Regions from separate parts of the Arthrobacter sp. MDT2-16 genome, predicted to be linked through region 3. Evidence: predicted binding sites of a transcription regulator. Region 3 holds the regulator's gene; each other region holds the start of a gene.
What was found. The regulator HrcA, encoded in region 3, represses chaperone genes, less so after heat shock. The targets are predictions, from matches to a motif close to TTNGCACTCGNNNNNNNCGAGTGCNAA.
Positions count from the first base shown of each region.

Region 1: a site for HrcA is predicted at 2,223-2,249, ahead of groL (chaperonin GroEL). Genes of this name have one in related genera too.
Region 2: a site for HrcA is predicted at 6,865-6,891, ahead of ACX80N_RS13945 (Hsp20/alpha crystallin family protein). Genes of this name have one in related genera too.

Region 1 is NZ_JBTNDP010000004.1:20,990-31,553, reverse strand. It holds gene groL (chaperonin GroEL) at 426-2,060, opposite strand; gene ACX80N_RS08800 (LytR C-terminal domain-containing protein) at 2,452-3,072, opposite strand; gene ACX80N_RS08795 (DUF3263 domain-containing protein) at 3,110-3,415, opposite strand; gene ACX80N_RS08790 (uracil-DNA glycosylase) at 3,526-4,365, shown strand; gene ACX80N_RS08785 (threonine/serine exporter family protein) at 4,480-6,177, opposite strand; gene ACX80N_RS08780 (lipid II:glycine glycyltransferase FemX) at 6,229-7,302, opposite strand; gene ACX80N_RS08775 (lipid II:glycine glycyltransferase FemX) at 7,305-8,345, opposite strand; gene ACX80N_RS08770 (aldo/keto reductase family protein) at 8,470-9,474, shown strand; gene ACX80N_RS08765 (NAD-dependent epimerase/dehydratase family protein) at 9,492-10,337, shown strand; gene ACX80N_RS08760 (hypothetical protein) at 10,435-10,564, shown strand, end outside.
Region 2 is NZ_JBTNDP010000008.1:30,170-40,733, reverse strand. It holds gene ACX80N_RS13985 (FAD-binding dehydrogenase) at 1-1,375, shown strand, start outside; gene budC (meso-2,3-butanediol dehydrogenase) at 1,425-2,192, opposite strand; gene ACX80N_RS13975 (hypothetical protein) at 2,204-2,395, opposite strand; gene ACX80N_RS13970 (Dps family protein) at 2,612-3,106, opposite strand; gene ACX80N_RS13965 (SRPBCC family protein) at 3,316-3,852, shown strand; gene pstS (phosphate ABC transporter substrate-binding protein PstS) at 3,909-5,021, opposite strand; gene ACX80N_RS13955 (hypothetical protein) at 5,102-5,323, opposite strand; gene ACX80N_RS13950 (SDR family oxidoreductase) at 5,428-6,225, opposite strand; gene ACX80N_RS13945 (Hsp20/alpha crystallin family protein) at 6,320-6,781, opposite strand; tRNA gene ACX80N_RS13940 (tRNA-Val) at 6,995-7,068, opposite strand; gene ACX80N_RS13935 (DUF2630 family protein) at 7,248-7,499, shown strand; gene ACX80N_RS13930 (hypothetical protein) at 7,576-7,830, opposite strand; gene ku (non-homologous end joining protein Ku) at 7,827-8,663, opposite strand; gene ACX80N_RS13920 (SRPBCC domain-containing protein) at 8,733-9,227, shown strand; gene ACX80N_RS13915 (ATP-dependent DNA ligase) at 9,297-10,564, shown strand, end outside.
Region 3 is NZ_JBTNDP010000002.1:210,376-219,878, forward strand. It holds gene ybeY (rRNA maturation RNase YbeY) at 1-458, opposite strand, end outside; gene ACX80N_RS05555 (PhoH family protein) at 455-1,489, opposite strand; gene ACX80N_RS05560 (GerMN domain-containing protein) at 1,938-2,921, shown strand; gene ACX80N_RS05565 (16S rRNA (uracil(1498)-N(3))-methyltransferase) at 2,954-3,721, opposite strand; gene dnaJ (molecular chaperone DnaJ) at 3,724-4,854, opposite strand; gene hrcA (heat-inducible transcriptional repressor HrcA) at 4,946-5,959, opposite strand; gene ACX80N_RS05580 (DUF3097 family protein) at 6,132-6,983, shown strand; gene ACX80N_RS05585 (DUF4870 domain-containing protein) at 7,064-7,480, shown strand; gene hemW (radical SAM family heme chaperone HemW) at 7,491-8,720, opposite strand; gene lepA (translation elongation factor 4) at 8,751-9,503, opposite strand, start outside.

The DNA of each region.
Region 1 (10,564 bases), on a different contig from region 3:
TGGTGCGAGGACGGAGGACAGCAGCCGGACCAACGTCGGCCGCCGTCCTCCGCGGACCGCGGCGCCCAGGGACTCCCGCACACTTGCGGGTCGTCTCCCGCCACGCCGGGCACGACCCGGACAGGATGTCGGGGGCTCGGCCCCACGCGGTCGCCCTCGCGGTCACGGACGCTTCCACGGACCCGGGCGCGATCCCCGGAGGGGTTGCGGTCGCGGTCGCTGTCACGGCCGCGGAAGCAGTCACTGTCCCGGGAGCCGTCCGGCCATGGGAGCCGTCGCGGTCGTTGTCACCGTCGCGGTCGCGGTTACGGACGTGCCTGACGGGACACTGACCGCTCCCGTCCGTGCCGTAGATGCCGAAAGGGCGGCACCCCCGTGGGAGTGCCGCCCTTCTCGAGCTGCGTCGGCGGGTAGCGCCGTACGGGCTAGAAGCCGCCCATACCGCCCATGCCACCCATGTCGTCGCCACCGCCGGCAGGGGCTGCCTTCTCCGGCTTGTCGGCCACGACGGCCTCGGTGGTGAGGAACAGGCCCGCGATCGACGCTGCGTTCTGCAGGGCCGAACGAGTGACCTTCACGGGGTCGTTGACGCCGGCGGCGAGGAGGTCCTCGTACTCACCGGTGGCCGCGTTGAGGCCGTGGCCTGCGGGCAGGCCGCGGACCTTGTCGACGACGACGCCGGGCTCGAGGCCCGCGTTGAACGCGATCTGCTTCAGCGGGGCGTCGATGGCGACGCGGACGATGTTCGCACCCGTCGCTTCGTCGCCCGAGAGCTCCAGGTTGGCGAACGCCTTGGCGCCGGCCTGGATGAGGGCTACGCCACCACCGGCGACGATGCCTTCCTCGACGGCGGCCTTCGCGTTGCGGACGGCGTCCTCGATGCGGTGCTTGCGCTCCTTGAGTTCGACCTCCGTCGCTGCGCCGGCCTTGATGACTGCAACGCCACCGGCCAGCTTGGCCAGGCGCTCCTGCAGCTTCTCGCGGTCGTAGTCGGAGTCGGAGTTCTCGATCTCGGCGCGGATCTGGGCCACACGACCGGCGATGGCGTCGGCGTCGCCGGCTCCTTCGACGATGGTGGTCTCGTCCTTGGTCACGACGACCTTGCGCGCGGTACCGAGCAGGTCGATGGTGGCGGTCTCGAGCTTGAGGCCCACCTCCTCGGCGATGACCTGGCCACCCGTCAGGATGGCGATGTCGGCGAGCTGCGCCTTACGACGGTCACCGAAGCCCGGAGCCTTCACGGCGACGGACTTGAAGGTACCGCGGATCTTGTTGACCACGAGGGTCGCCAGTGCTTCACCTTCGATGTCCTCGGCGATGATCAGCAGCGGCTTGCCGGACTGCATGACCTTCTCGAGGACGGCGACGAGATCCTTCACGTTGCTGATCTTCGAGTTGACGATCAGGATGTAGGGATCCTCGAGCACCGTCTCCTGGCGCTCGGCGTCGGTGACGAAGTAGCCCGAGATGTAGCCCTTGTCGAAGCGCATGCCCTCGGTGAGTTCGAGCTCGAGGCCGAAGGTGTTCGACTCCTCGACGGTGATGACGCCTTCCTTGCCCACCTTGTCGAGGGCTTCGGCGATCAGATCACCGATCTGCGTGTCGCCGGCGGAGATGGAGGCCGTGGCAGCGATCTGCTCCTTGGTCTCGATCTCCTTGGCCGACGCGAGCAGCTCGTCGGTCACGGCCTTGACGGCCTTCTCGATGCCGCGCTTCAGGCTCAGGGGGTCGGCTCCGGCCGCGACGTTGCGCAGGCCTTCCTTGACGAGCGCCTGGGCGAGCACGGTGGCGGTGGTGGTTCCGTCGCCTGCGACGTCGTCGGTCTTCTTGGCGACCTCCTTGACGAGTTCGGCGCCGATCTTCTCGAACGGATCGTCGAGCTCGATCTCCTTGGCGATGGACACACCGTCGTTCGTGATGGTGGGGGCACCCCACTTCTTCTCGAGCACGACGTTGCGGCCACGGGGGCCGAGCGTTACCTTGACGGCATCGGCGAGGATGTTGAGGCCTCGCTCGAGGCCGCGGCGGGCTTCTTCATCAAAAGAAATGATCTTGGCCATAGCGGCTTAGGTCCTTTCGGGGACGGTTACATCTGAAGCACGTGAATGCTCTGCCTGTGTGCGGTGCCCGCGACGGCCGGGCGCTGCCCGGACGATCTCTTTCACGCCCGGTGCATCGCCCCCACCACAGAGGTTTGTCTGCTTCACTCGCCGCGCCCAGATTTAGCAGTCTGTGCGCGCGAGTGCCAACTCAATAATTAGCACTCCCACCCCGCGAGTGCAACCTGTACGGGAGCCTCAGACGCCATTGCCAGGGTGGACAGCGAGGGGCGCACGGTGTGGGGATCTCGCCGGTCCAGGTTGCGGCCACGGCCGGTCACGATGGACAGGTAGGCCCTCCAGCACCGGTTCCTCGCGTCGAGGAGCCATCCCTCGGACGGCGTCGTGACGGTCACCGGAATTCCGGCCCGAGCACCACCGAGATGTCCGGGGAGATCTCGGGACTGTCCACGAGGTCCGTGATGCCGAGGTCTGCCGCCACGGCCTCCGCTGCGGCCCGCTGCGCCTCCCCGTTGTAGAAGATCACGGACACCCCCTGAGGTGCGCCGGTCCAGTTGCCGGGCAGGGCCGATGTCCAGCCTTCGGCGGCCAGACGTGCGGCCGCAACGGAGGCCTGACCGGGAGCGCCGGTGGCGTTGAGGACATTGACCGTTTGCGCACGGTCCGTCTCGTCGTCGGCGTCGCGCGTGGACGTGGCTTCCGCGCCCGCTTCGTCCTCGGCGTCCGAGGTCGACCCAGCCGAGGTGGACGGCTCGGCCGACGCGTCCTGGGCCTCGGCCGTGCTGGAGGCCGTACCGGACAACGCGGCAGCGGAGCCGTCACCGCCGACGACGAAGCCCAGCCGGGGAAGGATGAAGTAGGCACCCACCCCGATCAGGAGCGCGAGCACTCCCACCGTGATCTTGAGCGCCAGTCCGTTCGACCCTGCCGGGATGAGCCGCTGCCGATGGACGCCCTGCCGCGCGGAAGACTCCGGGACCTTGTCGAACTCGTCCCGTGGGTGATCAGTCATGGGTCAGGGTGGTCCTTCGTTCGTGAAGAGGGCTGGACTAGATGTCCGCACCGAGTCGGCGGGCGGATCGGGCCCTCTGACGGGTTGATCGCAGGCGCCTCAGTCGCTTCACGAGCATGGGGTCGTGCGCGAGGGCTGCCTCGGTGTCGATCAATGCGTTGAGCACCTGGTAGTAGTGCGTGGCTGACATGTTGAACAGGTCCCGGATCGCCTGCTCCTTGGCGCCGGAATACTTCCACCACTCGCGTTCGAGAGCGAGCATGCGCTGTTCACGGTCACCCACGGCCAGTTTCGCGTCCTGTGCGGAAGCAGTAGTGTCCGAGTGCCCCTGTGGCTCGGCCATCGCGCTACCGCCTTCCCTCCGACTGGCACATCTGTCATCCAATCGTAGAGGGGAATTACAGGCATGTCATTCCGGCGGTGCCCACAGGAGTCGCGCGCAAGAATGGGCTCATGACCTCCGACGACGGCACCCTCTTCGATCTTCCCGAGACCCCTCCCGCGAGCAGTGCAGCAGGCGATCCACGCGTCCGCGCAGCCCGTAAGGCGGCAGGTACAACGATCCCGTCACCCAACGAATCGGTGTTCCCGTTCGCGGCACCGGCTTCCATCGGCGATCTGGTCCCCGCCGACTGGGCGGCAGCGCTGGAACCTGTGGAGCCCGTCCTCCACCAGCTCGCCACGTCCCTCGCGGCCGATCTCGACGACGGACGGCGGGTACTGCCCGACGCGCGCCACATCCTGAGGGCCTTCACCACACCGCTGGACCGCGTCCGGGTGGTCATCGTGGGACAGGATCCCTACCCGACCGTCGGTCATGCAGTCGGTCTGAGCTTCGCCGTCGATCCGGCGACACGACCGATACCCCGCAGCCTGGCGAACATCTACCGGGAGTTGGCCTCGGACACGGGGACAGCCCCGCCCGCGACCGGAGACCTGTCGGGCTGGGCCGAGCAGGGAGTGCTCCTGCTCAACCGGGTACTGACGGTCCGCGCCGGAGAGACGGCGTCCCATCGGGGGCTCGGCTGGGAGCTCGTGACCGATGCCGCGATCCGGGCGCTCGTGGCGCGGGGCGGGCCACTCGTGGCCATTCTCTGGGGCAAGGACGCCCTGCGCCTGAAGCCCCTGCTCGGCTCCACGCCCACCGTCGAATCCGTCCACCCGAGTCCGCTCTCCGCCTCGCGGGGGTTCTTCGGCTCGCGGCCCTTCACGCGGGTGAACGACCTCCTGATGCAGCAGGGCGCCGACCCCATCGACTGGTCGCGCACCTCGACGAACCGCACGGGGTCCTAGGCGGCGACGTCAGCAGACAGTCGGGACCCGGATGACGACAGGTAGCAACGTCGGTGCCGGCAAGCGGGGACCCGACGCGATCGACGCCGGCGGCCTCACCGGCGGCGAAGGGGCCTACCGCCGTCGGTTCCGCTGCCGCTCGTTCGAGCTCAGCTTCCGGGTGAAGGGCCGCGCCAGGTTGTCTCCGAGGACCACCCCCGCGGCGATCGCCAGCACGATCGTGAGCGCGTTGAAGAGGCCGAACGCGCCGTCGCTCGCCACCCCCGAGTCGATGGTGAGCATGTACATGGACCGGAAGACGGTCAGTCCCGGGTAGAGGAACAGGACCGCAGGGACGGCGACGACCAGCTGCGGAGCGCCGAAACGGAGCGCGACGACGCGCGAGAGGGCACCGATCAGGATGGCCGCGAGCGCCGGCGCGAGCCGGTAGCCCACGCCCGCCGCCGTGGCGCTGATCAGCAGGAGGTATCCGGCGACCGCCACGAGCGACGTCGGGATCACGAGCTTCACGTCCGTCTGCTCCGCGATGCAGATCATCGCCACTGCGACGAAGGTGAGCACGGCGACCACGGGCCAGGGATACTGGCTGCCGGAGGACTCCAGCACCTCCAGTTCGGGGATCCCGAGGGCCGTACCGGCCACCAGCGCGACGGCGATCCCGGCCACCAGCGCCGCGAAGACGAGGATCGCCGAGAGGAACCTCCCCGCGGCGGTGACCGGGAAGCCGTTGATGGCATCCTGGGTCGCCGAGACGAGTCGACCTGTGGGCAGGAGCAGGAGGATGCCTCCCACCACCACGAGGGCCGGGGCGATCGGGACCTGCAGCCACCAGAACAGCAGCGCGATCAGGGTGACGAGCGCTGACGACGTCGCGACGGAGAAGAACTCGGGGACACGCCATTCTCCGAGCTTGCGGCTGACGAGGTCCACGAGGATGCAGCTGACGAACCCGACGAGTGAGCCCAGCGGTGTCCCGCCGACGAACGCGACGATCGCCGCCGCGAAGATCCCGAAGGCCGCCGTCACCATCCAGCGTGGGAACGGCTTGGGCCGGTGGATGATCTCGTCCAGCCGCTGGGTCGCCTCCGTACGGGAGACGCCGCCGTCGGCGATGTCGGACACCAGCCGGTGGATGGCGGTGAGACCGGCATAGTTGTTCGTCCAGGAGCGCACCACCCGCAGGACGGTCGTCGGCGTCTGGTCCCTGGCCGAGTAGTTGATCACCACCGACTGGTTGGTGATGTCCACCTCGATGTGCTCGAGCCCGAAGGCCGCCGTGACCGCGATGATGCTCGTCTCGACCTCGAGGGCCCCGGCGCCGTAGCGGAACATCGTCTCGGCGAGGTTGAGGGCGAAGTCCAGGGCCTTGCGGGCGCTGGCGTCGGGGCCCCCGACGTGGATCGTGGGATTCGCGTACGGGCTGCCGGCAAGCCGCTCCACGATGCTCATGGCCTGGGTGGGCGGGGCCTCTCCCTGCACCAGGCGGCGGAGCACGCTGCGTGCCGCCGCGTTGGGACGGCTCGACGACGGCACGCTCTGCGGTGTGGTGGGCAGCGCATCGGCCGGCTTCGTGACGGCCTGCCGCTGCCGGCTCTGCCGTTGCGGCTTCGGCGCGGCTGCAGGACGCCGGGACGGCGCGCCGGTCTTCGGCGGCTTCCGGCCACCGCTCCCCCTGCCCGCGGCGAGCCGGTTCTTCTCGTCGTCGCTCGGGTCGAAGGGACGCTGGATCACCGGGAGCGCCTGGGCGACGGGTGACGGGTTGGTGGTCGGCGAGCGGCCATCCACCGGTTCGTCATGCTGACCCTCGGTCATGGGAGCACCTCTTGATCGTCCCTCTGGGTGGTTCGGGGGGTCTGGGAAGGCCTAGTAGAAAGGCTGCCGGTGACGACGCCAGTGGATCTGGCGTGCGACGCGCTCACCCATCGCCTGCCAGACACGGTAGGTGCGCGGCCGCACCACGGCGTCGTAGCATCCTGCGAAGTCGGTCACCGTCTTGGTGAAGCTCGTCTTGAACATGCCCAGGCCGTACTGCGGGTGGTCCTTGTCCTTGAGCCGGTCAGCCGGAGGGGTGCCGCAGAAGTCGTATTCGCGGGCCCCGAGGCGCTTCATGTCGAGGATCGCCTCCCACTGGACGAGATGGGAGTCCCCGTACTGGCTGCGCTTGGGCAGGGAGCCGCCGTCCTTGTAGGTGGCCTTCTCCCCGTACAGGATGACGAACGCACCGACCGAGGGCCTCCCGTCCTCGAAGACGAAGTAGAAGCGGCCCATGCCTGCGTCGACGAACTCCTGCCAGAAGCCCCGGTAGTACTCGTACGGCCTCGGCACGGCGGACAGGCGGCCCTGCTGGGCCTGGCCGATCAGCGCATACATGGTCCGGTACGTCTCCTCGGAGGGCTCCACGCGCTGCGCCTGGACGCCGTCCCGGAGGGCGCGACGCACGGCGTTGCGTCCGCGGGACGAGAGGTTCCGCAGGAGCTGGTTCTCGTCGGGGGTGAGGTCCAGGAGGGCGGTGCTGTCATTGGCCTGGATGTTGAACGACTTCACCAGCCCCGCCCCGGTGAACAGTGCCCTCACCTCGTCGGAATCGGGGACGTCGGGCTCGATCTTCACCGCGAAGACCCGCCCCGGCTGACGCCGGGCGTAGGCGACGACCGCGTCGGTGAAAGGCGGGACGTCCTCCGGCACGGCGGTGTCGGGGCCCTTGATGAGGTACCACAGGGCGCCGAGCGCGGGGATGCTGCGCTGGTAGGCGATGACATAGCTCGTGTAGGCGTCGGACTCGACGGCGAGATGGATCGGCGTCCAGCCCTGGCGCTGCTTGACGCGGCTGAACGGCCCCGACTGGAGGACGTTGCCGCCCAGCGGGTTGGCCGGCACGAGCTCGTCCCAGCGCTCCACCTCGGCCGCCGTGGCGGCGCGTGCGGTGAACTTCGTCATGCTCAGTACCAGCTCTCGTGGTGGCGCATGCGATGCAGCTTCAAGGTCGCGCGCTCGCCGATCCGTGTCCAGGCCCGGTGCCGCAGTGCTTTGACGGGGAGGTCGAAGGTCCCCACGAAATCGGTGATGGTGGAGTTGAACCCGGTCTTGAACATCCCGATCCCGTAGTGCTCGTGGTCCTTGTTCTTCGCCTCGCTCGACGGCGGTGCACCGCAGAGGTCGTACTGCGTGACGCCCCGGATCTTCAGCCATTCGATCGCCGCCACCTCGAGCAGGGCACTGGCTCCGCGGACGGTGCGCTTGCGCGTGCTCGCGGCGTCCTTGCGGCTCGCCTTCGCCCCCAGGACCATGATGAAGTCGGCGGACACCACCTCACCCTCGACGTAGGCGAACAGGAACGCTCCCGCCTGCGCTCGGGCGTGCCGCTGCCAGAAGGAGGTGTAGTACTCCTCGCTGCGGATGGAGAAGCTGCCCTCGGCCGTCTCGTCCAGCAGGCGGTAGAAGATCCTACAGTTCTCGTCGTCGACCTCGACCACGCGGGTCTCGACACCGGCCTTGCGGGCCGCGCGGATGTTGTACCTGGTCTTCGATCCGAACGAGGCCTCGATGCTCTCGAGGTCACCCGAGATGTCGAGGACCACCGTGGACACGTTCGGCTGCACGTTGGTGGTGCGCACCAGCCCTGCCGCCTCCAGCGCTTCCGCCACCTCGGGGTCGGAGGGGAGCTCGGGGTCGATCTTGATGCCGAACACCCCACGGCCGGCCGCGAAGGCCTTCAGTTCGGGCAGCAGTGCGGCGAGGGACGCCGCGTCCTCCACGCCCGGCCCCTTCGGGACGTACCAGTAGCGCCCCAGCGGAAGGACGGTTTTCTGCAGCACCGTGAGGGCCACGCCGTCCAGGCGCAGATACACCGGCGTCCAGCCCGTGGCGCGCTTCTGCTCGGCGAATTCCCGCCCCTGCATCACGTTCCCGCCGTCCGGATTCTCGCTGATGATGCTGTTCCAACGGGCAACCTCGTCGGGCGTTGCAAAGCGGGTAGTCATGATGATCGAGTCTACGGCAGGGCCCGAATCCCCTCCAAAGCACCACTCCGTAGCATCACTCCCCCGCACGGTGGTTGCCTGCGGAACCTATCGCTCGGCGAGCCGACGCGGCTAGCATCGCCCTATGGACTTCAGACACCTCGGCAACAGCGGATTCAAGATCTCGGAGATCACCTACGGCAACTGGCTCACCCACGGATCGCAGGTGGAGAACGACGTCGCGACCCGTTGCGTGCGCGCAGCACTCGACGTCGGCATCACCACGTTCGACACCGCGGACGTGTACGCGAACACGGCGGCGGAGACCGTCCTCGGCGAGGCGCTGAAGGGTGAGCGCCGGCAGTCGCTCGAGATCTTCACGAAGGTCTGGGGGCCCACGGGGCCGAAGGGCCACAACGACGTCGGGCTGTCCCGCAAGCACATCATGGAGTCGATCGACGGCTCCCTGCAGCGCCTGCAGACGGACTACGTGGACCTGTACCAGGCCCACCGCTACGACTACGCGACCCCGCTCGAGGAGACGATGCAGGCGTTCGCCGACATCGTGCGCCAGGGCAAGGCGCTCTACATCGGTGTCAGCGAGTGGACAGCGCAGCAGATCCGCGACGGGCACGCCCTGTCCAAGGAGCTCGGCTTCCAGCTGATCTCCAACCAGCCGCAGTACTCGATGCTGTGGCGGGTCATCGAGGGCGAGGTCGTCCCGACGTCGGAGGAGCTCGGCCTGTCCCAGATCGTCTGGTCGCCCGTCGCGCAGGGCGTGCTGACCGGCAAGTACAAGCCGGGGCAGCAGCCCGAGCAGGGGACGCGGGCCTCGGACGAGAAGGGCGGCGCCGACATGATCAAGCGCTGGATGGGCGACGAGGTCCTCACCGGCGTCCAGAAGCTCGCGCCCATCGCCGACGGCGTGGGCCTCACCATGGCGCAGCTCGCGATCGCGTGGGTGCTGCAGAACAGCAACGTCGCCTCGGCGATCATCGGCGCCTCGCGCCCCGAGCAGGTGGAGTCGAACGCGGCCGCCGCGGGCGTGAAGCTGGACGACGACGTCATGAAGGCGATCGACGACGCCATCGGCGGCCTCGCCGAGACCGACGTCGAGAAGACCGTCTCCCCCGCGGACCGGCCGGCCTGATGGGGGACCCCACCCCCCTGAACGTCGCGGTCACGGGATCGAACGGCAAGCTCGGCCGCAGCGTGGTGCGCGGCCTGCGCGAGGCCGGGCACACCGTGCTCGAGCTCGACCAGCACGGCGAGCGCAGCCCGGAGTTCCTGCGCATCGATCTGCGGGACTACGGACAGGTGGTCGATGCGCTCCTCGGCGTGGACGACCGGCACAGCGGCTTCGACGCCGTCGTGCACCTCGGGGCCATCCCTGCCCCGGGGCTGCAGGCGGACGTGGCGACGTTCCACAACAACATGGCGGCCACCTACAACGTCTTCCAGGCGTGCCGTCGGGCCGGCATCAGGCGGATCGTCTACGCGTCCAGCGAGACGGTCCTCGGGCTGCCCTTCGACACGCCTCCCCCGTACATCCCCGTCGACGAGGACTACCCGGCCCGGCCCGAGAGCACCTACTCGCTGGTGAAGCACCTGGAGGAGCAGCTGGCCATCGAGTTGACGCGCTGGGATCCGCAGCTGAGCATCACGGCGCTGCGGTTCTCGAACGTCATGGACCCCGAGGACTATGCGGAGTTCCCGTCCTTCGACGCCGATGCCACGGCCCGCAAGTGGAACCTGTGGGGCTACATCGACGGGCGCGACGGCGCCCAGGCCGTGGCGAAGGCCTTGGAGAACGCCGCACCGGGCTTCGACCGCTTCATCATCGCCGCGGCGGACACCGTCATGACGCGCGCGAGCGCGGAGCTCGCGGCGGAGGTGTTCTCCGGCGTCGCCCTGACGCGGGCCGTGGAGGGCACCGAGACGCTCCTCTCGATCACCAGGGCACGCACCGTGCTGGGGTACGAGCCCCGGCACAGCTGGCGCGACCACGTCTAGCTCCTGCGCCCGGGCGGCAATGCGAACTGTCGTCCGGGCAGGAAGATCAGTAGGCTGATGATCGAAGGATGCGCAGCACCGATGAAAGGCAGAGAAGATGACCGAGAACCTTCCCGATGAGGAACTGACCATCGTGGGCGAGGAGCCCGAGACGCCGAACGATGCGCTCGCACCCGAAGCCTTCGACCCCGTGCTCGAGGGTCGGCCCGACGATTACGAGGGTGCGG
Region 2 (10,564 bases), on a different contig from region 3:
CGAGTTCGCCGCGGGTGACAAACGGCCCTGGCTCCAGGAGCAGGGCGTGAGGTTCACGCCGCTCGTCGGCTGGGCCGAACGGGGAAGCGGGACGGCGGCAGGCCACGGCAACTCCGTGCCGCGGTTCCACGTGCCGTGGGGCACGGGGACCGGGATCTCCGAGCCCTTCGCCGACAAGGCGCGGGCGGCCGCGGAGGAGGGATCGCTGACCTTCCACTTCCGCCACCGCGTGGACGGGCTCATCCTGGACGGGGACACCGTGACCGGCGTGCACGGGACGGTCCTGGCGGCCGACGACGCCGCCCGCGGCGTCTCCTCGAACCGGGAGGCCGTCGGTGGGTTCGAACTGCGGGCGCAGGCCGTGGTGATCGCCAGCGGCGGGATCGGCGGCAACCACGAACAGGTGCGTGCGTGGTGGCCCCCACGCCTCGGCACGCCGCCGTCGAGGATGATCACCGGCGTGCCGGAGCACGTGGACGGCAGGATGCTCGACATCGCAGCCGACGCCGGCGTGCGCCTGGTCAACCGGGACCGCATGTGGCACTACACCGAGGGCGTGCGGAACTGGAACCCGGTGTGGCCGCAGCACGGCATCCGGATCCTGCCCGGTCCGTCCTCGATGTGGTTCGACGCGCTCGGGCGGCGCCTGCCCGCTCCCGGCCTGCCCGGACACGACACCATCGGGACGTTGAAGATCCTCCGCACCACCCCGGACCTCGCGCAGCACGACCACTCGTGGTTCATCCTGACGCAGAAGATGATCGAGAAGGAGTTCGCCCTGTCGGGCTCGGAGCAGAACCCCGATCTCACGGACCGGGACTGGAAGCTGCTGCTCCGGAGCCGGCTGGGCAAGGGGGCGCCGCCACCGGTGGAGGCGTTCAAGGAGAACGGCGAGGACTTCGTGGTCGCCGGCACCCTGCCGGACCTCGTGGACGCGATGAACGCACTGACCGACACCCCGCTGCTGGACGCCGGGCTCATCGAACGGCAGATCCGGCAGCGTGACGCGGAGATGGACAACGCCTACTCCAAGGACGCGCAGGTCATGAGCATCCACAATTCGCGCCGTTTCCTCGGGGACCGGCTGACCCGGACCGCGCCTCCCCACAAGATCCTCGATCCCGCTGCCGGCCCGCTGATTGCCGTGAAGCTGCACGTCATCACGCGGAAGACCCTGGGTGGCATCCAGACAGACCTGACCGGCAGGGCCTTCGACGCCGCCGGCAACCCGATCCACGGGCTGTACGCCGCGGGGGAGGCCGCCGGGTTCGGCGGCGGCGGCGCGCACGGGTACAACGCCCTCGAGGGGACGTTCCTGGGCGGGTGCATCTTCTCCGGCCGCACCGTGGGGCGTTCCCTCGCGGCGCTGCTGTAGGCGCCGCGGCCCTGCAGCAGCTGCGCACCCCAGGCGCAGGGGGGCGCGCCTAGGCCTGCGCCGGCTGGCCGTTGCTGGCCATCGTGCCCCCGTCCACCGGGAGCACGACGCCGGTGATGAAGCGGGCATCGTCGCTCGCGAGGAAGGTGATGGCGGCGGCGACCTCCTCCGGCAGGCCGCCGCGGCCGAGCGCTATGCGGCCGGCGAACTCGTCGGACAGCTCGTGCGGGTCGCCGTCCTCGGTCGTGAGGTCCGTCCAGATGAAGCCCGGGGCCACGGCGTTGACGCGCACCCCGTCCTTGCCGTGGTCCAGGGCGACGGCGCGCGTGAAGTTGCTGACCCCGCCCTTGGCGGCGTTGTACGCGCTCATGCGCCAGTCGGCGGCCACGCCGGACACCGAGGAGACGTTGACGATGCACCCCCTGCTCTCCAGCAGGTACTCCAGGGCGGCCTTCGTCCCGTAGAACACGCCGGAGAGGTCGGTCTCGATGACGCGATGCCACTCCTCGACGCTCGTGTCCTGCACGGTGCCCTGCGTGATGGTGCCCGCGTTGTTCACGAGGACGTCGAGCCGCCCGTACCGCTGCACGGTCTCCTGCACCATGACGGCCACCTGACCGTAGTCCGAGGAGTCCGTGGTCACCGCCGTCGCCCGGTCCTCGGGCAGGGACGCGACGACGGCGTCGATCTTGTCCGCGACGGAATCCGTCAGGACCACCCGCGCCCCCTCGGCGACGAAGCGCCGCGCCGTCGCCTCCCCGATACCCGAACCGGCGCCCGTCACGATGACGACCTTGTCCTCGAACCGCTGCTGCATGTCCACGCCCCCTAGTCCGTTGCTTCCGACTGGAGGTCGATGAACTGCCAGGCGTCGTCGTCGAGCCCGCCGTTGCCCGGTCCGCCCGCCTCGGTGACCGCCGTCCTCACGGACTCGGGCAGGTCCTCGGCACCGTTGTGCTCCCGGAGCCACTGCTTCGCGTCGATGTCCACGCGTGTCCACCACTGCTCTACGGGGTCCATTGCCTCGCTCCTCTCGTTTCCTCCACCGTGGCATCGTGCCCGTCCATGCCGCAACAGGTGCATGCGCTCCACGGAGGAGGCAGTACCTGCTAGCGGGTGTGCAGGGCCGGCCGCCGCGCAGGAGCACGAACCGGACACGGCAAGGGAGGCACCGGCCGGTGCCTCCCTTCCCGTCAGACCCCCGTCAGATCCCCGGTCGGGCGGGGGTACAGGGCGTCAGACCGTGGCGTGATCCGTGCCGACGGGCGTGACGACCTCGGCTGTCGGCTCCATGTTCTCGGCGTCGACCATCCACGCGTACTGCTCGAGCCGGGCGATGAAGCCGTGCAGCAGGTCGGCGGTGGTGGGATCCTCCTCGTCGATCTGGTCGTGGACCTCGCGCATGGTGTTCACGGCGGCGTTCAGCATATTGACCACGAGACCCACGGTGTCCTTGGTCGAGACGAGCCCGGCGGGGAACGGCTGGATCTTGGTGCCGTCGGCGACGGCGACACTGCGGCCGTCGGGGACGGCGTGCAGGGCGCGCATGCGCTCCGCCATCTCGTCGGCGAAGGTGCGGGCGTCGTCGATGATCTCGTCCAGCTGCAGGTGGAGGTCACGGAAGTTCTTGCCGACCACGTTCCAGTGGGCCTGCTTGCCCTGCAGGTGCAGTTCGATGAGGTCGACCAGCACGGCCTGCATGTTGTCCGTCAGGGTGGGTGAAGCCTTCATGAATCCTCCAGTGCTCGATTTCCTGCTCCGGGCGGGGTTCGGACACACCGATTCCCGCCGGATGGACTCCTTTCACCCTAGACCCGCGCGTTGGTCAATTCCACCGGATCTGCATACGCTAAGGGGACTTATGGTTAGCCGTGCCGCATTCCCGATCAGGGGGTGGCAACGGCGCCGGAGTCTCTACGAGGAGGAACCTTTTGGCTTCAGTGCAGGAATCTATCGACGTAGCAGTACCGGTGAGCACGGCCTACAACCAGTGGACCCAGTTCGAGAGCTTCCCGCAGTTCATGGGGGGCGTGGAGTCCATTACGCAGACCTCGGACACCCGGACGCACTGGGTGACGAGCATCGGCGGCGTCCGGCGTGAGTTCGACGCCGAGATCACCGAGCAGCACCCGGACGAGCGTGTGGCCTGGAAGAGCACCGACGGCGAGTCCCATGCCGGCGTGGTGACCTTCCACCGCCTCGACGCGACCACCACGCGGCTCATGGTGCAGATCGACTGGCACCCCGAGACCTTCACGGAGAAGATCGGCGCCGTGGTGAACGCCGACTCCGCCCAGGTGAAGGGCGACCTCAAGAGGTTCAAGCAGTTCATCGAGAAGAGCGGCGGGGAGACCGGCGCCTGGCGCGGGAACGTCGACGCCCCGCCGACGGGTGGCGGGGACGCCATGCCGGCGAACGATGCGCTGCCGGACACGTCCACCAACGACCCCGACTCGGGCGGACCGCGCGTCGGCTGACGCGCACCCGAACGGCACTCGAGGCGGATCCCCCAGGGGGTCCGCCTCGGGTCGTCCTAGGGGATGCGGCCCACCTCGATCGAGGCGATCGCCTCGGTGGCCTGTCGGGACAGGCCCGCCGAGATGGGTGAACTCTTCGCCGCCGCGGCAGCCTCGGCCTGCCCCTCGGCACTGACGGCGTACGTGCCGAAGGCCCGGACGACGACGGCGGTCGCCTCGTTCTCGTACCGCGCACAGTAGACGTGGTAGGACACCAGGACCAGAGGGTAGACGCCCGGCGCGGTGGTGGTGCGGTCGAGGTCGAGCGCGAGATCGTACTCCTGGCGGCCGGGGACGCGGGCCGCGAGATCGACGGCGGCGGCGGCCGCCTCGGAGCTCACCGGGACGTACGTGTCCCCGACCCGGAGGGCCACGCGCCCGAGCGGGTCCCCCACGGCGGAATCGTCGGCATAGGTGACGGCCCCCACCGTGCCGGCGACCGTGGTGACTACGCCGGCGTTGCCCTTGGCGTTCTCGTTCTCCAGGTCCGCCGGCCACATCCCGTCGGGCTCCTCCGGCCAGGCCTCGGGTGCCACCGCGTGCAGGTAGTCCGTGAAATTCTCGGTGGTGCCGGAGTCGTCGGACCGGCTCACGGCCGAGATGGGCCGGGCGGGGAGTTCCACGCCGGGGTTCTGGGCCGCGATCGCGGGATCGTTCCACATCGCGATCTCCCCGCGGAACATCCGGGCCACGGTCGCGGCATCGAGGTCCAGGGCTTCGATACCGGGCAGGTTGAACGCCACGCTGATGGGGGAGACGTAGGCCGGGATGTTGAAGGCGCCACCCGGACCGCACACCTCCGTGGACTCGGCACGCTCCTCGTCGTCGAGGTAGGCGTCCGATCCGGCGAAGCCCACGGCGCCGGCCAGCAGCGCACCGCGGCCGGCTCCCGAGCCGTCAGGCGAGTACTGCACCTGCGCCCGCGGGTAGAGGGTGGCGAATCCCGAGCGCCATGCGTCCATGGCCGGTCCCTGCGCGGAGGACCCGGAGGCGGTCACCGCTCCCTGCAGGCTCGTGTCCCCGCGCTGCGCCGCTGCTTCCTGCTCGGCACCCAGAGGGTAGTCCGAGCCACAGGCCGTGAGACCGAGGACGACGGCGAGGGACAGGGACGGTACGGCACGGCTTCTCACCCCAGCCACGTTACAGGTGGCGGAGGGGTGAACCTCAGGTGGACAGCAGGTGAACCCGCTGATCCGGTCCCGGGGTCAGCTCACCCGCGCCGCAGGCGGTAGCCGTCGCCCCGGTGCACGAGCCGGCGGCCACCACCGTCGTCGAGCTGGATCCACACCACGGAGGCGTCATCGGTCCTCATGTCCAGCACGCCGCACAGTTGCGTCCCTGCCGGGTGCTGGAAGGTGATCTGCTCGCCGCGCTTGAAGCCCGACCAGTCCTGGACGTCGTCAGTGCTGACCGGGGTGAGGGGGGCATTCATGGCGGGCCTTTCGGAAGCAGTCCGGGACCTCCCACGCTAACGGGCGCTCCTGAACGTCGCATGAACGCGCGCTGAAGGTTGTGGTGTCCCTCACACCCTCCCGATCAGAGCGTGCGCCAGTCCCCGCTGGTGAGGTGCGACCCCGCCTGCGGTCCCATGAGCAGCATCCCGCCGTCCACCACGAACGAGGCGCCGTTGACATAGCTGGAGGCCCCGGAGGCCAGGAAGGCGACGACGTCGGCGATCTCCTCCGGTGCGCCCGGCCGACCCACGGGGATCCCGGGGCGGTCCATGGTGCGGGGGTCCTCGTCGGCGGAGGCGTTCATCGGGGTGTTGATCTCCCCGGGAAGGACGGCGTTCGCGGTGATGCCCCGGTCCGCGAGCTCGAGCGCGATGGTGCGGATCAGCCCGCCGAGCCCGTGCTTGGAGGCGTCGTAGGCCGCTGAACCCACGCGCGGCTGCTCCTGGTGGACGCTGGTGACCGCGATGATGCGCCCGCCCCTGCCGCCGTCGATCATGTGCCGGGCGGCGCGCTGGATGCAGACGAAGGCGCCGTCGAGGTTCGCACCCATGGTGCCGCGCCAGGTGTCCCAGTCGGTCTCCATGAACATGGTGCCGCCGTTGACGCCCGCGTTGTTGACGAAGACGTCGAGGCCACCCAGCTCCTTCGCGAGCTGGTCGACGACGTCGCCGCAGGCGGGCGCGTCGGTGGTGTCGAGCTGCGCGACGGCGGCCCGGACGCCCTTCTCGCGGACGAGGCGCGCGGTCTCCTCGGCGCCCTCCTGGTCGGAGTGCCAGGTGACGCCGACATCGCAGCCCGCCGCTGCGAGGGCGATGGCGGTGGCCCGGCCGATGCCGGAATCGGAGCCGGTGACGATTGCTTTGGTGGGGGTGAAGTCCATGCCCCCATCCTTCGTGCCCGATGTGCGCCGCCGCAAGGGGGCCGTGGACCCGGAGCACCCCCGGGCCAGGAGCCCGGGGGTGCTGGTAGGGGGATCAGGACTCGACGGCGCCCTGCGTGCCGGAGCCCTTGACGGCGCTGGACTGGACCGGCGTGGAGGCGTCGCCGCTGACGATCTCGATCTTGCGCGGCTTCGCGCGCTCGCTGACCGGGATCGCGACGCTCAGGACGCCGTTCTCGTAGCGGGCGGAGATGCCCTCGGTGTCGACGCCCTGGCCCAGACTGAGCTGGCGGAGGAACGAGCCGCTCTCGCGCTCGCGGGTCAGCCACTTGACGCCCTCGGCGCTGCGCAGCGTGCGCTCGGCGCGGATGGTCAGGAGCTGGCCGTCCACGTCGATGTCGACCGATCCGGGGTCGATGCCCGGAAGGTCCGCGGAGAGGATGTAGTGGTCCTTCTCGCGGTAGAGGTCCATCGGCATGAGGCGGAGCCCGGGACGGCTCTCCAGGAGGGCGCCGGCAACGCGGTCCAGCTCACGGAACGGATCGAATTTGGCCACGGGAAACAACTCCTTCGCATATGCCACCGGGGAGGTGGAGGATTCCTGAAGGTTGAGCATCCTTCGCTCAACTACGAAAAATGTTAGCACTCACCCTTGGAGAGTGCTAAGAATTCTCCTGTTCGCTTCCAACGAACACACCCTCATGCAGGAAGGCCCGTACCGATGCATCGGTACGGGCCTTCCTGTAGCGCTGTCTCCAGCTGATCCTCGTGCCTGCGCGGGGCCTCGATCCCCGGGCCTTCCGCGTGTGAAGCGGATGCTCTACCAGACTGAGCTACACAGGCAACTGGTTCTCCAACAGCTTAGGGCATCGGGGCGCCGCGCCAAATTCCCCGGGATGCTCCTGGCCGATCCCGGGATGTCCGGGTACGCGCTGGTCATGGCTCCGTCACCTCAGTAGCCTGAAGGAAAGCCTGCTGATCATCCGCTACCGCCGGTACGGCGACGACGAAGGGACCGCACCATGGACAACCAGGACCTGCTGCAGCGCATCCAGGCACTCGTTCAGGAGGAGCACGAGCTCCGCGAGCAGCCGCAGGACGCCGGCGCCGGCGAGGCGCACCAGGAGCATACGGCGCGCCTGAGGAAGGTGGAGGAGGACCTCGACCAGTGCTGGGACCTGCTCCGCCAGCGCCGTGCGAAGGCCGACGCCGGGGAGAACCCCGCCGACGCGGACGTACGCCCCGTCAGCCAGGTCGAGGGATACCGCCAGTAGCGACGTCAGGGCGGCGCTACCGCGGTGCCCTCCGGTCAGCCCCGGCAGGTCGCCCGCGTCAGGGCCCGCACCCGCGTCAGCGGGCCTTCCGCAGCAGCCAGGAGAGCGTCAGGGACCCGGCGCTGCGCCGGAAGCCGCTCTGCCCGGAGATCACCTCCAGCGCCGCCCAGACCGCGAGGCAGGCGGAACTCGCGAGGCGGAGCCGCTCGCGGTTGCGTTCCTCGAGCGCCATGAAGGAGGCGGCGCCGAGCAGCGCCCACCCGAGGATCGGCGCGTTCGGTTTCAGCACGACGGTCTGGCGGCCGAGGCTGTCGGTGAGGAATCCCATCATGCGCCCTTCTTCTTGGAGGTGCCGGCGGCCTTCGTGCCGCCGGCCTTCTTCTCGCGGTTCTTCTCGACGCTGCGGCGCAGGGCCTCCATGAGGTCGAGCACGTTGTCGTCGTCGTCGTCCTTGCTCACACCGAAGGTCTCCTCGGTGTCGATCGTGTCCCCCTTCTCGATCTTCGCGTCGATCAGGGTGCGCAGCTGCACCTGGTAGTCGTCACTGAAGCTCTCCGGGTCGAAATCGGTGGAGAAGGAGTCGACGAGGGCCGCGGACATCTGCTTCTCCTTCGCGGAGATGCGCACCTTCTCCTCGAGGGCGGGGAAGGAGGCCTCGCGCACCTCGTCGTCCCACAGCAGCGTCTGGAGCATGAGGACGTCCCCGCGGACACGCAGCGCGGCCAGCCGGCTCTTCTGCCGCAGGGAGAACTGCACGATCGCGGTGCGGTCCGTCTCCTCGAGCGTGCGCCGCAGCAGCACGTACGCCTTGGTCGAGGTGCTGTCCGGTTCGAGGTAGTACGAGCGGTCGAACATGACCGGATCGATCTGGTCGCTCGGCACGAACTCCACCACCTCGATCTCCCTGCTCCTCTCCACCGGCAGGGACGAGAGGTCCTCCTCGGTCAGGACCACGGTGTGCTCGCCGTCGTCGTACGCCTTGTCGATGTGTTTGAAGTCGACCACCTCGCCGCAGATCTCGCACCGCCGCTGGTAGCGGATCCGGCCGCCGTCCTCGTCGTGCACCTGGTGGAGGGGGATGTCGTGGTCCTCGGTGGCGCTGTAGACCTTGACCGGTACGTTGACCAGCCCGAACGCGACCGCACCCTTCCAGATGGCTCTCATGGGTCAAGTGAACACCAAGCAGGCTTAGCATGCCAGAGGGTCCGGGCCGCCCGCCCCTAGACTTGAGGGGTGACTTCCGAGACCGTAGAGCCCATCGTCAGCAAGACCACGAGCGACGACGGCGGCACCGTGCTGCGCCTGGAATTCCAGTTCGCGTTCCCTCCGACCGTGCTGTGGAAGCACCTGACGGACGCCGACAAGCTGAAGTACTGGTTCCCCTGCGAGATGGAGTTCGAGCCGCGCAAGGACACGGAGATCCTGTTCCGGTACGCGGACCAGAAGCCCCTGCGCGGGACCGTCCTCGAGGCCGAGCGGCCGGGCGTGCTCGCCTACACCTGGGAGCGGGACAGCCTGCGCTGGGACCTCACGCGCACGGGCGACAACGGCACGCAGCTCGTGCTGCTCCTGACCCCGGGCAGCCCCCGGCACTCGGCCACCATGGCCGCCGGCTGGCACCTGACCATCGCCGGGCTCGACGACTTCCTCAACAAGCGCAACCTCGGCCAGGACCCCTCGCTCTGGGACGTCTACGTGAACCGGTACCGCGAGCAGTTCGGGGACTGACGGGGCCGGGCGGACCCGCCCGCGGAATCTTCGCTGGACCGCCACCGGCATCCGGTCGAGACTGGGGGCATGGTTCCTCCCCGCACGGCGCGGCAGCAGACCGTCACCGTGGACGGGCGCACACTGCGTCTCTCCAACCTGGACAAGGTGCTCTACCCGGCGAGCGGGACCACCAAGGCGGACGTCCTCGCCTACTACGCGGCCGTCGCCCCGCATCTCATCCATCATGCCGGCGGGCGCCCGGCCACCCGGAAACGCTGGGTCCACGGCGTGGGGACGCCCGGGGAACCGGGCGAGATGTTCTTCCAGAAGAACATCGACGAGAACGCTCCGGCGTGGGTGCCGCGCAACGCGATCCAGCACAAGGACCACACGAACGTGTACCCGATGGTGAACGACCTCGCGACCCTCACGTGGCTCGGGCAGATCGCGGCACTCGAGATCCATGTGCCGCAGTGGCGTTTCACGGCGGACGGCGCCCGGGGCAATCCTGACCGCCTCGTGCTGGACCTCGACCCCGGTCCCGGTGCCGGGGTGGCCGACTGCGCCGCAGTGGCACTGCTCGCACGGCCCATCCTGCAGGGCATGGGACTCGAGCCGCTCCCCGTGACCAGCGGCTCCGAGGGGATCCACCTCTACTGCGCCCTCGACGGCCGCCAGACCTCCGAGCAGGTGTCCGCCGTCGCCCGCGAACTCGCCCGGGCCCTCGAGGCCGACCACCCCGACCTCGCGGTCAGCGATATGAAGAAGGCGCTGCGCTCGGGCAGGGTGCTCGTCGACTGGAGCCAGAACAACGCGAACAAGACGACCGTGAGCCCGTATTCGCTCCGCGGGCGTACCGAGCCGACCGTCGCCGCCCCGCGCACCTGGGAGGAGCTCGACGGCGGTGAGGACCTCCGGCACCTGGACTACCGGGACGTCATGCAGCGCGTCCTGGACCTCGGGGACCTCCTCGCCCCGGCGACGACGCGCACGGCCGGGAACGACGCCGGGAGCGGTGCTGCGCCGACGGACCGCCTGTCCACCTATCGGGCGATGCGCGACGCAGCGAAGACGCCCGAGCCGGTCCCGGAGGCGGTGGGGCCCTCGGGGGGCAACAGCTTCGTGATCCAGGAGCACCATGCCCGCCGTCTCCACTACGACTTCCGGCTCGAACACGAGGGCGTCCTGGTGTCATGGGCCATCCCGAAGGGTCCACCGCTGACTCCGAGCAGGAACCACCTGGCCGTGCAGACCGAGGACCACCCCCTCGAGTACGGCTCGTTCGCGGGAAGTATCCCGAAAGGGGAATACGGCGCGGGGGAGGTGTCCATCTGGGACGCGGGCACCTACGAGCT
Region 3 (9,503 bases):
TGGGGGGCGGTGCCGCCGAGGAAGGCGGAGAGCAGCTGGCGCTGCAGGCCGAACATCTCCTTCTCCTCGTCGGGCTCCGCGTGGTCGTAGCCGAGCAGGTGGAGCACGCCGTGGGTCGTCAGGAGCAGGAGTTCGTCGTCGGTGCTGTGACCTGCCGCCGCCCCCTGGGACGCCGCGACCTCGGGGCAGAGCACGATGTCGCCGAGGAGCCCGGCGGGCGTGACCCGGCCCGGCGTCCCCGGGCGCAGCTCGTCCATGGGGAAGGAGAGCACGTCCGTGGGGCCCGGCTCGTCCATCCACTCGACGTGCAGCTTCTCCATCGCCGCGGTGTCCACCAGGATGATGGACAGCTCGGCCTCGGGGTGCACGAACATCGACTCGAACAGGAAGTTGGCCAGGCGGACGAGCGACTCGGCGTCGACGTCGTAGCCGGACTCGTTGTTGATCTCGACGCTCATCGGGTCGCCACCGGGCGGCCGGTGCGCGCCTGCGAGGCGCGCTGCTCCTCGTCCCAGGCGCTGTAGGCGGACACGATGTCACCCACGAGGCGGTGGCGGACGACGTCGGTGGCGTCGAGCTCGCTGAAGTAGACGTCGTCGACGCCGCGTAGGATTTCGCTGACGATCCGGAGCCCGGAACTCGTCCCGCCGGGAAGGTCCACCTGGGTGATGTCGCCCGTGACCACCATCTTCGAGCCGAAGCCGAGGCGCGTGAGGAACATCTTCATCTGCTCGGGCGTCGTGTTCTGCGCCTCGTCGAGGATGATGAAGGCGTCGTTCAGCGTCCGGCCGCGCATGTATGCGAGCGGTGCCACCTCGATGGTGCCGGCCGCCATCAGGCGCGGGATGGAGTCGGGGTCCATCATGTCGTGCAGGGCGTCGTACAGCGGGCGCAGGTACGGGTCGATCTTGTCGTTGAGCGTCCCGGGCAGGAAGCCCAGCCGCTCCCCGGCCTCGACTGCGGGCCGCGTGAGGATGATCCGGTTGACCTCCTTCTGCTGCAGCGCCTGCACCGCCTTCGCCATCGCGAGGTAGGTCTTGCCGGTACCCGCCGGGCCGATCCCGAACACGATGGTGTTGCGGTCGATCGCATCCACGTAGGTGCTCTGGTTGAGCGTCTTGGGGCGGATCGTCTTGCCGCGGGAGGTGAGGATGTTGACGGACAGGACCTCCGAGGGCCTGGCGGCGCTCTGCGTCTTGAGCATGGTCACCAGCTGCTCGAGGACCTGGGGTGAGACGGTCGCGTTGTTGGTGGCCATGGTCTGGATCTCGCCGACGAGCCGCTCGGTGCGCAGGACGTCCGCCGAGGGACCGGTGATCGTCAGCTCGTTGCCCCTCGCCTGGAGGCCGATGCCGGGAAACGAATCCTCGATCAGCCGGAGGGCCTCGTCGTTCGAGCCGAGTGCCTGCACCATCTGCTCCGTCGAGTCGAAGACGAACGTCCTGGTGTCCAGTCCTGCCGCGTTGATGCCTGTTGAAGATTCGCTCATAGCTCGGCCGTCCGGCCTTCGATCGCCCCTCGTTCGAGTAGTCGTACCAGCGTGAAGTGGTCTGCCGGGCACTGATCCTGCCCCGCTGGAGCGGGCCGCAGCAAGAGAATGGCAGAGATGTCCATGCTACGCCATGCCCCTTTTCGTCAACACGGACACAGGGGCCTTGATTCCCGCCGGCCCGGCCCTTCCGGAGCCACCCCGCCCGGACGCGGGACGGAGCCCGCGTTTCATCGCGAATGCGCAACGGCTTCGTATCGATCAGGTTTCAGTCCTGGCGGGTGCGCGGATTCGTGGGGTTGGGCTCCCCCGCCCTGTGCCAAGCTGAATCCGGCCCGGCGGAAGCAGCCGGCCGTCCGTGCCCGCTCCGATCCAGCGATCGAGGTGGCGAGCCGCGGAGACTCGAGCGATCGACGCGCCTGCGCGCGCCCAACGGAAGGGGGCCGGCATGAGTGAGCACGACCCCCTGAAGAAGAGCCGCCTGGGACTGCGGGGAATCCTCCTGGCGTCGGGCAGCGTGCTCGTCGCCAGTAGTGTCTTCGTCCTCCCGAACACGGGGCTGCTGCCGGGCACCGCGCCGACGGCGTCCATCACGGGGCCCCTCACGGCGGCCACCGGGACGCCCACGGACCCGTCGTCCGACGCCACGATCGAGTCGCGGGACGCCACGGCCGGGGCCGCTGCCGCGCCGGCGCTGCTGCCGGTGTACTGGGTCGCGGACGTCGACGGATCCGGGCGTCTGTTCCGCGAGTTCCTGCCGACCCCCCAGGAGTCCTCGGGCGACCCGATCGCCGACGCCGTCCGGCTCATGTCCGCAGGCGAACCGCTGGACCCCGACTACCGGTCGCCGTGGCAGGACGCCTCGAGCGTACGCTCGGCGATCTCCACCAAGAACGTGATCACCCTCGACATCTCCTCGGACGCGTTCGGTGGAAGCCTCGGCGAGGACGACGCCCGCCTGGCCCTCCAGCAGCTGGTCTACACGGCGACGGCGGCGGCCTCGAACGCAGGCCTGATCCCCGGCGGCGAATCGAGCTCCGTCGTCGTCCTCGTCGACGGGGCGTCCGGCTTCCGCGCCTTCGATTCCGTGGACCTCACCGGTGAATGGACGCGGGATACAGCCACGCTCGCTCCCGTCTGGATCATCGATCCCCAGCAGGACGTCGAGGCCGATACGGCAGGCCTGATCGTCCACGGGGTGGGGCCCTCCTCCGAGGAGTCGGTGGACTGGCGCATCGACCGCCAGGTGGACGGCCTGGGCGACGGCTCGGGAGACGCCGAGCTGTTCCGGGACGGGTCGGTGGACATCATGCCCGGGGACGGCGCCTACTCCTTCTCCGTGACACTGCCTCCTGGCCGCTACGCGATCACGGTGTCCGTCCCTGCAGGCGACGGCGAGGCGCAGGACTCCAAGACCGTCGTCGTCCGCTAGCCCGTGCCGGGTGCCGGCCCGGGCACCGTCGGCTACCAGCGGTCGAGCAGGTGGTTCAGCAGGACGAGCGCGGCCGGCCCGGCGGACGAGGACCGCAGGACGTGCGGTCCGAGGCGCGCCGTGCCCGCCCCGACGGCCCGCAGTTTCCCCAGCTCCGCATCACTGATGCCGCCCTCCGGTCCCACCAGCACGGCGGTCGACGTCGGCACCTCCAGCGCGCCGGAGTCACGGAGTACCGCCATCCGGTCGGCGAGCGAGGCGTCCGCGTCCTCGTGGAGCACCAGCATGCGGTCCACCGACGCGGCCCATGCCGCGAGCCGGGTGGTGTCCATCACGGCGTGCACCTCGGGCACGAACGACCGGCGGGACTGCTTCGCCGCCGCAGCGACGAGCGAGACCCACTTCTGCCGTCCCTTCTCGGCCTTGTCGCCACGCCAGCGCACGATGCTCCGCTCGGCGTGCCACGGCACCACGGCGTCGACGCCGAGCTCGGTGGCCGACTCGACGGCCTGCTCGTCGCGGCCGCCCTTCGCCAGGGCCTGTACGAGCACGAGGCGGTGCCGCGGCGCCGGCTCCTGGCCCGCGGTCTCGACGTCGAGCTCGACCGTCCCGGTGCCCACGGCGGCGATCACCCCGCCGATCCGGTAGCCGGCGCCGTCCGAGACGTCGATACGCTCGCCCGCGGTGAGGCGCCGCACGGTGGCCGCGTGCCGGCCCTCGTCCCCGCCGAGGACAAAGACGCTGCCGGGTACGGCCGAACGGACGGCGTCACCGGGGCCGAAGAAGAGGGGACGCGTCACGCTCAGCGGTTCCCGAGGCGCTCCCGGAGGCGCGCGAACACCCCGGATCCGCTGCTGGCGAGCTGGCCGTCGGTGTACTCCTCGCCGCGCAGCTCCGCGAGCCTGCGCAGGAGTTCCTCCTGCTGGTGGTCGACGTTCCGCGGCGTCTCGACGTTGAGGTGGACCCGCAGGTCCCCCCTGCCCTGGCTCCGGAGGTGGGTGACACCGAGGCCGCGCAGCGTCAGGATCTCGCCGGACTGCGTGCCGGGCTTGATCTCGAGCTCCTGGTCGCCGTCGTACGTGTCGAGGTGCACGCTGGTGCCGAGCGCGGCAGCCGTCATGGGGACGCTGAGCGTCACGTGCAGGTCGTCGCCGTCCCGCAGGAACGTCGAGTCGGTGTTGACACGGATCTCCACGTAGAGATCGCCCTGGGGGCCGCCGGCGATGCCGGCCTCGCCCTGTCCGGCCAGCTGGATGCGCGTGCCGGTGCCCACGCCGGCGGGGACCTTGATGGTCAGGGTACGGCGCGCCCGGATGCGGCCCTCGCCGCTGCACTCGTGGCAGGGGCTCGGGATCACGGTGCCGTAGCCCTGGCAGGTACCGCAGGGGGCACTCGTCATGACCTGGCCGAGGATCGAGCGCACGGCGCGCTGGACCTGGCCGGACCCGCCGCAGATGTCGCAGGTGCGCACCGATGTCCCGGGCTGGCAGCAGGTGCCGTCGCACGTGGGGCACACCTCCGCGGTGTCCACCTCGATCTTCTTGTTGGCGCCGAACACGGCGTCCTTGAGGTCGATCCGCACGTTGATGAGGGCGTCCTGCCCGCGGCGCGTCCTGGTGGGGGTGCCGGCCTGCTGGCCTCCCCCGCCGAAGAAGGTCTCGAAGATGTCCTGGAACGCGAACCCGGACCCGGAGTAACCCGCCCCGTACCCGTTGTCGTTGCCGTTCTCGTTGCCGGTCGTGTCGTAGATCCGGCGCTTCTGCGGATCCGAGAGCACCTCGTAGGCGTGCGTGACGCGCTTGAACTCGTCGGCGGCGTCCTCCCCGGTGTTCACGTCCGGGTGGAGCCTGCGGGCCAGCTTGCGGTACGCCTTCTTGATCTCCTCCGCGGTCGCGCCCTGCGCCACACCGAGGACCTCATAGTGATTACTCACTCGTGCACATCACTTCCTGTTGGAAACTTCTCTGTCTTCTGCTCGCCGGCCGGCCCGGCGCGACATGCCCCGGCGCCGGAGGCGCTCCCGCTCACTCCTCGAGGATCCTCGAGAGGTAGCGGGCGACGGCGCGCACGGCGGCCATCGTGGTCGGATAGTCCATGCGGGTGGGCCCGAGGACCCCGAGCTTCGCCCCGGCACCCGGACCGTACCCGGTCGCCACGACCGAGGCCTCCGACAGCCCGCCGTAGGGATTCTCGCTCCCGATCCGCACCGAGATGCCCCGGGCGTCGTACTCCATCTCGGACAGCAGCCTCAGCATGACCACCTGCTCCTCGAGGGCCTCGAGGATCGGCCCGATGCTCAGGGGGAAGTCCCCGGTGGAGCGCGCGAGGTTGGCGGTCCCGGCCAGCAGGATCCGGTCGTCCCGGCCCATTCCGGCGAGCTGCTCCAGCGCCCGTACGATCGTACCCCCGTGGGCCCTCAGCGCGCCGGGCAGTTGCGACTGCGCGACCCCGAGCTCGGCCGGCAGCGCCGCCAGCTTCACGCCGGACACCGCGGACAGGATGCGCTGGCGGAGCTCGGCGAGCTCCGCCTCCTGGATCTCGGCCGCGGTCCTGACGATGCGCTGCTGCACGGTGCCGTTGCTGGCGATCAGGACCACCAGGATCTGCTGCGGGGCGAGCAGCACGAACTCGATGTGCCGGACGGACGCACCGCCCACCCGCGGGAACTGCACGACGGCGACCTGGTTCGTGAGCTGCGCGAGCAGCCGGACGGTCCGGTCCATGACGTCGTCGAGATCGTCGGCGCCCTCCAGCAGTGTCTGGATGGCCTTCTTCTCGGGAGCGGAGAGCGGCTTCACCTCGGAGATACGGTCGACGAACAGGCGGTAGCCCTTGTCCGTGGGGATCCGGCCCGAACTGGTGTGGGGAGCGGCGATCAGGCCCTCCTCCTCGAGGACGGCCATGTCGTTGCGGATGGTGGCGGATGATACGCCCAGCTGGTGGCGGTCCACCAAGGCCTTGGAGCCGACCGGCTCCCGGGAGTGGACGTAGTCCTCGACGATGGCCCGGAGCACCTCCAGGCGTCGCGGTTCACTCATTCCTGTGTCACCTCCGGGTCTGTTCCTGACGAGCACGGCTCGGGGGGTGGCCCGGCGCGGTTAGCACTCGACACACCCAAGTGCCAAGTCTAGTACGTCCGAGGCGATTGTTAGCATTGGGATCCCGGGCCGCGGCAGACCGCCGCAGCCCTTGCGGGAAGGACGCGCTGGCATGGAGTACGGCTGGGGAGCACAGGACATCGCGGCTCCGAAGCGGGTCGACCTGCCCGACGTGCCGGTGCAGAAGGACATGGTCCTCGAGGACGTCCAGAGCGGCTTCGTCGGAGCGGTGGTCCGCGTCGAGAAGTCCGGCGGACTCCACGTGATGGTGCTCGAGGACCGCCGCGGCAAGACGCGCACCTTCCGGCTCGGCCACGGATTCCTCCTCGACGGTGAGCCCGTGCACGTCGTCGCCCCGGCCGTCCGCGCCGCGCCGTCGTCGACCCGTACCGCCTCCGGTTCCGTGAAGGTCGACGGCGCCCGGGCGAGGACGGCACGTGCGAGCAGGATCTGGGTCGAGGGACAGCACGACGCCGAACTGGTGGAGAAGGTGTGGGGCGACGACCTCCGGCTGGAGGGGATCGTCGTCGAGCCGTTGCACGGCGTCGACGACCTCGAGGGCGCCATCCGTGCATTCGGGCCGGGGCCGGAGCGCAGGCTCGGGATCCTGGTCGACCACCTGCTGCCCGGGACCAAGGAGTCCCGGATCGCCCAGCAGGCGATGACCGTGCCCGGCGCCCGCAGCCATGTCCTGATCGTCGGGCACCCCTACGTCGACGTCTGGCAGGCGGTGAAGCCCGCCGCGCTGGGCCTGGAGGCCTGGCCCGTGGTCCCCCGGCACCAGGACTGGAAGACCGGCATCCTCGCCGGCCTCGGCTGGCCGCACCACGACCAGGCCGCCGTCGCCCACGGGTGGAAGCGCATCCTCGCCGGCGTCAGCACCTATGCGGACCTCGAACCCTCGCTGCTGGGACGGGTCGAGGAGGTCATCGACTTCCTCACCGCTCCCCCGCGCCGCGCCTGAACCATCCCGTCCCGGCCGCCACGTATCCTTGGAACTGGCTCCGGGGGAAGAGTCTCCGTCAGCCAGCAAAGGAATCGAAGTTGTCCAACACCGCCGACCACCAGCACCACGGGCGGGGAGCGTCCCAGTCCGCGTTCGAAGGCACGCCGGCGAACGCCCTGCCCCTGACGGCCTCCGAGGACCGCCAGTTCGCCACGCTGGCGCACTTCGGCGGGATCCTGGGATTCATCCCGTCGCTGCTGATCTACCTCATCTTCCAGGACCGTGGGCCCTTCACCGCCCAGGAGTCCAAGGAGGCACTGAACTTCACGCTCCCGCCCACGCTCCTCGCGCTGGTCGCCTGGCTCCTGTCGCTCGTACCGGAGATCGGCGGCGTGTTCGCCGTCGTGAACGCGCTCATCTGGGTCACGATCACGGTCTTCTCGGTCAACGCGGGAATCCAGGTGAACCGTGGGCGGCCCTACCGGTACGCCCTGAACCTGCGCCTGATCCGCTGAGCGGAGGCCCTCAGTCCGACAGCAGCCGCCGGACGACGGCGTCGGCGAGCAGCCTGCCGTGGAGCGTCAGGACGACGCGGCCCGCGAAGGCCGAGGCCGGATCCACCAGCCCGTCGGCGATCAGGCCGGCGACCGCCCTGCGGCCCGTCGATGTCAGGGACTGCGTGGGAAGCCCCTCGCGCAGCCGCACGCGCAGCATCACGTCCTCCACGTAGCGGTCCCCCGCCGAGAGGATCTCGCGCCCCGCGGCCGGTGACCGCCCGGCGCCGAGCGCATCGGCGTAGGGCCGCGGGTGCTTGACGTTCCACCAGCGCGTACCACCGACGTGCGAGTGCGCGCCGGGGCCGGCACCCCACCAGTCGCTCCCGCGCCAGTACGCGAGGTTGTGCCGGCACGCGTCAGCGGGGGTCCTGGCCCAGTTGCTCACCTCGTACCAGTGCAGGCCGTCCGCCGTCAGCATCTCCTCGGCGAGGGCGTACTTGTCCGCGTGGTCGTCGTCGTCGATGGGCGGTACCTGGCCGCGCCGGATGCGCGAGGCGAGGCGCGTGCCGTCCTCGATGATCAGTGCGTAGGCGGAGATGTGGTCGGGGCCGTAGGACAGGGCGGTGGCCAAGGTGGTGCGCCAGTCCTCCAGCGACTCCCCCGGGGTGCCGTAGATCAGGTCCAGGCTCACCTTCAGCCCGGCGTCCCGCGCCCACTGCACGGCCTGCGGGACGCGCTCGGGAGCGTGGGTGCGATCGAGTACCGCGAGGACGTGGGGCACCGCGGACTGCATGCCGAAGGACACGCGGGTGAAGCCGGCCTCCCGCAGGATGCGCAGCGATTCCGGGGTGACGGAGTCGGGATTGGCCTCGGTGGTGACCTCCGCGTCGGGTGCGAACCCCCACGTCGAGCGTGCGGCCCGCAGGATCGAGGCGAGGTCCTCCGCGGGGAGAAGGGTCGGGGTGCCGCCGCCGAAGAACACGGTGGACAGCGGCCGGGCCGGCAGCCCGGAGGATTCCAGGACGCGGGCTCCGAGGCCGATCTCCGCGAGCACCGATCCGGCGTAGGCGTCCTGCGACGCACCCCCGCCCAGTTCCGTGGCCGTGTAGGTGTTGAAGTCGCAGTAGCCGCACCGCACCGCGCAGAACGGGATGTGGACGTAGAGGCAGAAGTCACGTCCGTCCGCCCCGTCCGCGGCGTCGGGCGGCAGGAGGCCGTCGTCGGGCGCGGGCAGGCCGAGCGGCAGCGCGCTAGGCATGCGGACCAGTCCCGTGGGTACCGTACCGGGTCACTTCTTGGCTTTGTCCTTCGACTCGTCGGAGGACAGGGCGGCGATGAACGCTTCCTGGGGCACCTCGACGCGGCCCACCATCTTCATGCGCTTCTTGCCCTCCTTCTGCTTCTCGAGGAGCTTGCGCTTGCGGGTGATGTCTCCGCCGTAGCACTTGGCCAGGACGTCCTTGCGGATGGCCCGGATGCTCTCGCGCGCGATGATCCGGGCGCCGATGGCCGCCTGGATGGGTACCTCGAACTGCTGGCGCGGGATGAGCTCGCGCAGCTTGCCCGTCATCATGACGCCGTAGGCGTAGGCCTTCTCGCGGTGGGTGATGGCGCTGAAGGCGTCGACCTGCTCGCCCTGAAGGAGGATGTCCACCTTGACGAGGTCGGACACCTGGTCGCCGTCGGCCTTCCAGTCCAGGGAGCCGTAACCGCGCGTCTTGGACTTCAGCAGGTCGAAGAAGTCGAAGACGATCTCCGCCAGCGGCAGCCGGTAGCGGATCTCGACGCGGTCCTCCGAGAGGTAGTCCATCCCCCCGAGCACGCCGCGGCGCTGCTGGCACAGCTCCATGATCGCCCCCACGAACTCGGACGGCGCGAGGATGGTCGCGGACACCATGGGCTCGCGCACCTCGGCGATCTTGCCCACCGGGTACTCGCTCGGGTTGGTGACCTTGAGGGTCCGCCTGTCCTCGAGCGTGACCTCGTACTCGACGTTCGGCGCCGTCGAGATCAGGTCCAGGTTGTACTCCCGCTCGAGGCG